2 regions of the Halomonas sp. McD50-4 genome follow, and region 1 is predicted to be linked to the other one. Evidence: predicted binding sites of a transcription regulator. Region 1 holds the regulator's gene; the other holds the start of a gene.
What was found. The regulator LexA, encoded in region 1, represses DNA repair genes until DNA is damaged. The targets are predictions, from matches to a motif close to TACTGTNTANNTANACAGTA.
Positions count from the first base shown of each region.

Region 2: a site for LexA is predicted at 1,894-1,913, ahead of umuD (translesion error-prone DNA polymerase V autoproteolytic subunit). Genes of this name have one in related genera too.

Region 1 covers NZ_JAKRFG010000010.1:121,141-125,421, reverse strand. Annotated here, with positions in the region: gene nagZ (beta-N-acetylhexosaminidase) at 1-316, opposite strand, end outside; gene MHM85_RS13120 (L,D-transpeptidase) at 401-916, opposite strand; gene MHM85_RS13115 (TetR/AcrR family transcriptional regulator) at 894-1,571, opposite strand; gene lexA (transcriptional repressor LexA) at 1,821-2,495, shown strand; gene MHM85_RS13105 (energy-coupling factor ABC transporter permease) at 2,533-3,204, opposite strand; gene purU (formyltetrahydrofolate deformylase) at 3,220-4,074, opposite strand.
Region 2 covers NZ_JAKRFG010000002.1:409,563-413,843, reverse strand. Annotated here, with positions in the region: gene MHM85_RS04550 (Y-family DNA polymerase) at 154-1,431, opposite strand; gene umuD (translesion error-prone DNA polymerase V autoproteolytic subunit) at 1,428-1,877, opposite strand; gene MHM85_RS04540 (hypothetical protein) at 2,032-2,370, shown strand; gene MHM85_RS04535 (DUF932 domain-containing protein) at 2,469-3,437, shown strand; gene MHM85_RS04530 (hypothetical protein) at 3,545-3,721, shown strand; gene MHM85_RS04525 (ERF family protein) at 3,751-4,281, shown strand, end outside.

The DNA.
Region 1 (4,281 bases):
CGGTATCTTTGGCAAGGCTCACACCCGCGACCGGATCGCTGGCGAACAGCTCACCCAGACGCGCCATAGCGGGTAGCCGGGTAACGCCCTGCTTGATTCGCTGGACACGCCCCCCCTCTTGGTCGATCCCCAGTAGCAAATCGCCTCTCACACGACGAATACTGTCGCACAGCTTGCGAACCTGATACGCGTCTTCGACGTTACGAGCAAACAGAATCACACCGCCTACGGCAGGATCTTTTAGCAGGCGCTTGTCAGCGTTGGTTAACTGTGGCCCTTCAAGGTCGAGCATGACCGGGCCAATGGGTTGCGTCATGATGGTGAGTCCAACAAAAAGGGCGCCATTCTAGACTAACCGCTTGGCGTGTCAAAATTCTGGCGCGACGTCCTGTGGGTGGGCTTAATGCAGCCAAACCGGCGTACCGGGCTGGGCGTGATCGAATAGGAAATGTAAATCGTGATTGCGCACGCGTATACAACCGTGTGAGGCTGGCGTGCCCATGGGCTGATCCTCTGGGGTGCCATGCAAGTATATGTAGCGCCGCTGGGAATCGACGTTTCTCCCGCGATTCACGCCGCGCTCCAAACCGCATAGCCAAAGTATCCGCGTCAGGATCCAGTCACGCTTGGGGAAGCTGGCCGCGAGAGTTGGCGAATAGACTTCGCCCGTCCACCGGCGACCCCGAAATACCGCGTTATCGGGACAGCCTTGGCCAATCGATGCGCGCACGTAGTGCCAGCCAAGCGGCGTTTGACCGCTGCCCTCTTCCTGCCCAACGCCTGCCAGCCCCGTCGAAATCGTACACTCATGCTGAATATCGTTACCTTGCCACCAGCAGAGTCTCTGACGCTGGGTATCGATCTCTATCCAACCACCGTGTGTAGGCGGCAGCTCAGCTAGCTTGGGCGTTTCCATGGTGACCCTCTTCAACCGCGGCGGGCAACGGCGCATTCATGGCGGCGACCACGACGGGCCGCAGGCGTCGTACCAGATCCCGCACCGTAACCTGTTCTTGGTAATCCTTGGCGGCGATATCGCGAAGGGCATCCAAGCCTGACAGCGTGAATATCACCGTTCCCAACATAAAGTGTAGCCGCCAGAAACGCTCAGCGTCCGGCAGGTCTGGGGTCGCTTGGCGCACCAGCTCGGTGAAGCGCGTAAACACGTCGCCATATTGCTGCTGAATATAACGCCTTAAATGCCCCTGAGCCTGGCTATACGCCAGGCCCAGGAGCCTCATGAACACTTTCAGGCTATTGCGTTCTGCCGGGACGGCCAACACCGTGGTCGCCATGGTCTCAAGCAGCACTTCCAAAGGAATCGGTTGGCCTTGATGGCGCGTCTCGAGTTCATCCAGTGCCGTATGAAAACGTGCCGAAAACGGATCGAGATAGCGGGCGAACACCGCTTGAATCAGTGCTTTTTTGGAACCAAAGTGGTAGTTGACGGCCGCCAAATTGACGCGTGCCTTGCTGGTGATATTGCGCAGCGACGTCTCGGCAAAGCCTCGCTCTGCAAATAGCACCTCTGCCGTGTCCAATATACGCGTTACCGTATCTGATTGGGCCATCTCGCCCTCCAAAAAACAGGTGTTTTAAACAACGTTGCATACTATGACATATGTCTGACAGGCTCAATCACTTATCCAGTTCGCCAACGGTCCATGGGCGGCACCTTCTTTACCTAGCTTTCAAAGCACTCGTTTACACTGGCGTTGGTCATGGACCATGTACTGGACAGAGCAACATACTGTATACTTAAACACATACTGATTAAGCCGACATGTAGCTACTGTCTTTTCACTGTTTTGGAGTTTGGTATGTCTCGTCCACTCACAGCACGTCAGCAGCACGTATTTGATTTCATCGTCAAAACCATGGGTGACCTGGGGTACCCGCCAACGCGCGCTGAAATCGCCAAGGCGCTGGGGTTCCGCTCTCCAAATGCTGCCGAGGAGCATTTGCGTGCGCTCGAGCGTAAAGGCGCCATACGCATCATTCGAAATACGTCGCGGGGAATTCGGCTACCGAACCAGGAGGCGCTGGAACCTAGCGAAGTGCCAGCAACGACAACGGCCGCCTCCGAGCCTGTACCCAATGGGCTACCCGTGATTGGCGAAGTTGCCGCCGGTAGTCCAATCTTGGCTGCCGAACACATAGACCGCTACTGCCCGCTTCCAGCCGAGTATTTTACGCCCAAAGCCGATTACCTATTACGTGTACGCGGCCTCTCCATGAAAGATGTCGGCATTTTGGAAGGCGACCTTCTGGCCGTTCATCGCACTGATCGCGTACGCGATGGCCAGATCGTCGTAGCACGGTTAGAAGACGAAGTGACGGTCAAGCGTTTTAAACGCCAGGGCCATCAAGTCACGTTGATCGCCGAGAATGCCGACTTCCCACCGATCGAGATCGATCTGCGCACCCAGCAACTGGATATCGAGGGTGTCGGCGTCGGCGTTATTCGGGGCGGAAACGGACAAGCGCTCGGCTGAACTGAGGCCGTGGTCAGACCCGTTACACGAAGTGTATTTACTGTGAGTCGATGTAACGGTGGTCATTGAAGGTGGCCACCCAACTTGGGTGGTAGACTAGCAAGATGCTGAGCAGCATCCCGGTGATGAAGGCTTCCGACGGCATCAGCAGCGGTAAAAAGCGGGCATACTCTTGAGCGAGATATACGGCCTCAGGGTCCGTGCCCGCCAATATGATGAGCGCCACCGCGACAAGCCCGCCACCTAACGTCGACAGCGCTGCGCCGAAAAATCCGCAGGCGAATAAGAACACCATCAAATTATCCGGCAGGCGGCGATCCACCAGACGCCACACGATGCCTGTCACCATAGCAGGCACGATGCCAGTCACCAGTACGTTCGCCCCAAGAAGGTTCCACTCGTTACGTCCAATCGCTACCATGGCAGCGTTGATCATTACGTTGCTCAGCAGCGCTAACGGCATTTTAAAGACCAGCGTCATTAACACCGTAAATACTAGGTGAAGCGTCAACCAATCCACTGCTTGAGCGCGAAGCTGCCAAAACAGCATGACGACAAGCGTCGCGGCCAACCATCGATGTTGGAGCGCGTTATCTTCGAGCAACGGTTGCCAAGGGCGCAGCCAAATGCACCAGCCCACCATGCCCAATGACAACAACCACGTCATCACCAGCGCCCATGGTGCCAATACGCTCTGTGCAAACGACATAGCGCCCCCGGTAGATTAACTAAAGACGACCGTTTTATTGCCGTGAATGAGCACACGATCTTCCAAGTGCCAGCGTAAACCACGCGCCAACACCGCTTTTTCAACGTCGCGACCGAAGCGAACGAGATCGGTCGGCGTGTGGCAATGGCTGACCCGATGTATGTCCTGCTCGATGATCGGGCCCGCGTCCAGCTCTTCGGTGACGTAATGGCAGGTCGCACCGATCAGCTTCACACCGCGCTCATAAGCTTGATGATACGGCTTGGCACCCGCGAACGACGGCAGGAAACTGTGGTGGATATTGATGACTCGGCCCGCATAGCGTTCGCAAAGGGAAGGCGGCAGTATTTGCATGTAGCGCGCCAGCACCACACAGTCGGCGCGGGCCGCATCTATCTGCTCTTGCACTTGATCGAATGCCCGCTGCTTGTTGGTAGGATCGACCGGTACGTGATGATAGGGAATACCGTACCACTCCGTGAGTGAACGCATATCGTCATGGTTAGAAATGACGCCCACGATATCGCAATCCAGCTCGCCTGCTTGCCAGCGATACAGCAAGTCGACCAAGCAGTGAGACTCTCTAGACACCATGAGCACCACACGGCGACGCTTTTGCGTATCTACCAACGACCACTGCATATCGAATTCGGCGGCGACGGGCTCGAACGCCGTGCGCAACGCTTCCGCCGACATACCCAGTGAGTCCGCCAGAATTTCATAGCGCATGAAAAAGCGACCAGTCTCTAAATCAGAGTGCTGGCTTGCTTCGGTAATGGAACCACCCTGCTGAGCAATAAAGCTTGAGACACGCGCCACAATGCCCACCTGATCGGGGCAGGAAACAACTAAACGGTAATAATGAGACATCACAGACACTCTTAACGTATTTAACGGCACGCTCGCCAAGCACCTGCCTAACGGCAGATAAACGCTTTAGCCGCATTAGTGTAACGTAAGCAAGATAAGGAAGCACCGCGGTCTGGTGCCGCGATGATTGTTACCCGCCCCCCGCATCCCGTATAGTTAAGACATTACTTTCTAGGCTTTTCATAACTGATGCATCCATCACGCGTT
Region 2 (4,281 bases), on a different contig from region 1:
TGCTCATTCAATACCTTAACGACTTACCGGCACATAGAGCTATCCGTTCTCACAGCTACTCCTGCTACTCAGTAGCAGGAGTAGCAAGTAAGAGAGGGCATACTGTTGTGTTTAAGTGGCCTTACTAGAAACTTTATAACCAAATGTACCGATTCAGTTTATTTTTAATAACTCGTTCCACTGTGTCGTATACCTTGGTGTACGACGCTCACTACGCAACGACCAGGCGTTTCCTTTTCGGGGCAGGCCCAACTGTACCGTCCCCTTGCCCAGCTCACGGTTGAGCTTGTCCATCGTCGCCATTAATCGTTCGCTACGTTTGGCTTCTTCGTCGGTCTGAGGGGTTTCAGTGAGGGTGAGCTGTCGATTAGCTTTAGGCGATAGATCAAGCAGCATGAGACCCACTTTGTGGTAGGCGTATCCTTTTCGCCAGAGACGACGCAAACCCTGCACCGCAGCGGCAATGATCTCACGACTATCATCAGTGGGCCGTTCCAGAGAAATGACCACACGTTGACGATATTGAGGTAAATCCGTACGAAACGAGTTTGTGCGGATAAACACCATGACAGCGCTGGTGACGCTTTGCTGCTTACGAAGTTTTTCGCCCGCCCTGGCAGCATGATGCCGTAGCGCCTCCCTTAACTGATGGGGATCGTTAGTAAGCCGCCCAAACGAACGAGACACCATGATCTGTTGTTTAGGCTGGCTCATGTCATCTAGCTGAATGGAGGGTTGCCCCCGCAACTCCCAGACAATGCGCTCCTGCACCACACTAAAGTGCCGACGGATATGTTTCGGGTCTGCCTCTCGCAGGTCCCAGGCAGTCTCAATGCCCATGACGCGTAATCGCTCGCCGGTGCGGCGTGCAACGCCCCATAGTTCGGTGACAGGCAACTGCTTCAGCAACGCTTTAGTAGACGCGCCTTCTGCAAGCAACGTGCATACACCTTGGTCTCTATATGCAGGGTGTTTTTTAGCGGCATGATTGGCGACCTTGGCCAACACCCGTGTCGGCGCAACCCCCACTGACACGGGAATACCTGTCCACTGCTTCACGGTATCCCGCAACGCTTGGCCTCGATGTTCCAAGGTATCTAACTCAAATCCCTGAAACCCGACAAAGCTTTCGTCGATGGAGTACACCTCTACATGGGGTGAAAACTGCCCCAGCACCTCGGTTACCCGTTGGGACATATCACCATACAACGCATAGTTGCTGGATAGCAGGACGGCTTGGCGGCGCACTTCGGGTGTTAACAGATGCATGGCAGCCCCCATTTCAACACCCAGCGCTTTTAATTCGTTAGAGCGTGCGACGACGCAACCATCGTTATTGGATAGTACTCCTACAGGACGACCTTCCAGTGATGGGTTGAAGACCCGTTCGCAGGAGACGTAGAAGTTATTGCAGTCGATCAGAGCCATCATTGCAGCGTTGCCCCTGGAAAGCTGTGAAGCACATGAGTCACTACGCCCCAGACGTGCGACTCACGACCATCTAGGGGAATGGGAGGGTAAGCAGGATTACTTGCCCGGAGATAAGTCCGCTGCCCTACTCGCTCAAGGCGCTTTACTGTGAGCTCGCCATCAACACAAATGACGATAATGCGCCCTGGTAAGGCTTCGAGGCTGCGATCCACCACCAGCAAATCCCCATGGTGAATCCCGTCACCAATCATGGAGTCTCCTTCAGAACGTACGAAATACGTTGCTGCAGGCCGTTTCACCACATAACGGTGTAGATCAAGATCGGTATCCAAGTGGTCATCTGCGGGCGAAGGAAAGCCTGCGCGCACGGCACAGGTATAGAGCGGTAAGGGCTGCGACGCCGTTAAAGCGTCTGCTTGTCCCAGTAATGTCACTGATAACGTCATGGGCACCTCCATTGATAGCTGTATATAAAAACAGTATCTGTAAAGTGCTCAATTAACGCAATACCTCATCGGCGTATCCCAACCAATTTCAGACCTATATCACTCCTATGCATCCACCCCACTGGAACCTTTTCCGCTGCATAGGAGCTTCAATATGTCCCCACCCTGTAAGCGTTGTGCATCTACGCGCATGCTGAATCTGGAGACTACCCAACGCGTGAGCGTGGTAGGCAGCACCTTGATTGGCGGTGCTATTGGCGCATGGCGCTCGATGGCCATTACCGGCCCATTGCCATTGGCGATGACTCGCTTTCCACTGGCAAAACTGCCTGCCGCCATGATGGGTGCCGTGGCCGGAGGTCAAACCGGCTCACGCATGGCCACCTCGCTGTTTGAGCAGTGGCTGCCAGTTGGCAGCGGGACACCGTGGTTATGCTTGTCTTGCGGCTGCACCTACCGCGACGCCTACCCGCCTTTAGCACCTAACGCTTAACCTATCGTTGTTCGCCCTGTGTGGGGCGAATGATCCGCCTATTCACTTTCGCGCGCTGGCCTTTGGTCGGCGCTTTTTTTATGTCTGGAGAATGACTCATGGCACATCTCGTTGAACACATGGCTTACGTTGGCGATACCCCTTGGCATGGCCTGGGGCAACAGCTGTCTCGTCATCAACCGCTGAAGGTCTGGCAGCAACAGGCCGGTATGAACTGGCATATCGAAGAAGCGCCGGTACGCTTTATTGCCGAAGGGGCTAGCCACCTGGGCAGCATTCACTCATTCCCTGAGCAGAAGGTGCTTTACCGCTCAGATACCAAAGCCCCGCTGTCGGTGGTGTCGCAGCGCTATAAGGTGGTGCAGCCCGAGGAGATTTTGGAGTTTTACCGTGATCTGACTGAGTACGCCGGGTATGAGCTAGAAACCGCTGGCGTGCTCAAAGGCGGACGTAAGTTCTGGGCGTTAGCCCGTAGCGGCTTAAGCACGTCGCTCAAAGGTCAGGATGAGGTCAACGATTATCTGCTGTTGGCCACGTCGTGTGACGGCACCCTTGCCACCATGGCCACGCCTACCACGGTGCGGGTGGTGTGCAACAACACACTGCAAATTGCAGTCGATGGCACGTCGCAAGCGGTGAAGGTGCCACACCGCTCGGAGTTTGATCCCCGCGCTGTCAAACGCCAACTGGGTATCTCGGTGTCGCAGTGGAATGACTTCATGTACCGCATGAAGGCGTTAGCCGAGCGGAAGATTGATCACCGTGAAGCACAACACTACTTCCAAGCGGTGATGTGCGGCGTGGAGACGCCGTTAGACGATCCTTCCAAACTGCCCAACTATCGAGCACTGAATAAGGTACGGAAGCTCTACCAAGGCGAAGGGCGTGGCGCTCACTTAGTGACCGCGAAGGACACGGCCTGGGGCTTGCTCAATGCCGTGACCGAATACGTCGATCATGAAAAACGCGCACGCAGTAACGATACCCGCATGGACTCTGCCTGGTTCGGACAAGGCGCACAGCTGAAGCAGGAAGCGCTCAACGCGGCGCTGGCCTTGGTCAGCTAACTCTTAACGGCGTCGCCACCACGTTACTTGCTGATCTACCTCACTAACGTCACCCCATAGACGCCCAGCTCTTAACCGGCTGGGCGTTTTTTTGTTTGGAGGCCTATATGGCACTGCTACACCACGACCTCGACCTCGACTTAGCTCTTACCCAGCTCACAGAACGCCTTCTGACCCAAGACCAAACCCAGGCAACTACCTATGTCATGGCGAAAGGCCAGTTTTACCGCGCGGAGCTTCGGCTTGTGCCGGTATCTCCCGATGATCTGCCCACCGATATTTAACTCCCATACCGTTTTTAAGGAGAGCCGTCATGGCGAACAAGACACAGATGGTCACTCAAGAGGCATCGTCTCTCCAGGCGGCGCCGCCTACTTCTTCTTCATCAACCACTGAAAGTACCGCCATTATCCAGGTGATCGAGCGAGCTGCCCTCAACCCTGACGTCGATATCGACAAGATGGAGCGCCTGCTGCAAATGCAGGAGCGCGTGATGGACCGTCAGGCCATGATGGCCTACAGCGCTGCTATGGCAGCGATGCAGACCGAGCTGCCCAGCATTGAAGAGCGTGGGCAAACCAATAACGGCTGCTATGCCACGCTGGAAGATATCGTCGATACCGTGCGCCCCATCCTGCAAAAACACGGCTTCGCAGTGAGCTTCCGTATTCAGACCCAGGAACGCGGTATCCAAGTGACGGGCGTGCTGATGCACAAGGACGGCCATCGGGAAGAGACCAGCATGCTATTGCCTGCGGATATGAGCGGTAACAAGAACGCGGTACAGGCGTTTGGATCGTCCACCAGCTACGGCAAGCGCTACGTACTGTGCGCCTTGCTCAAC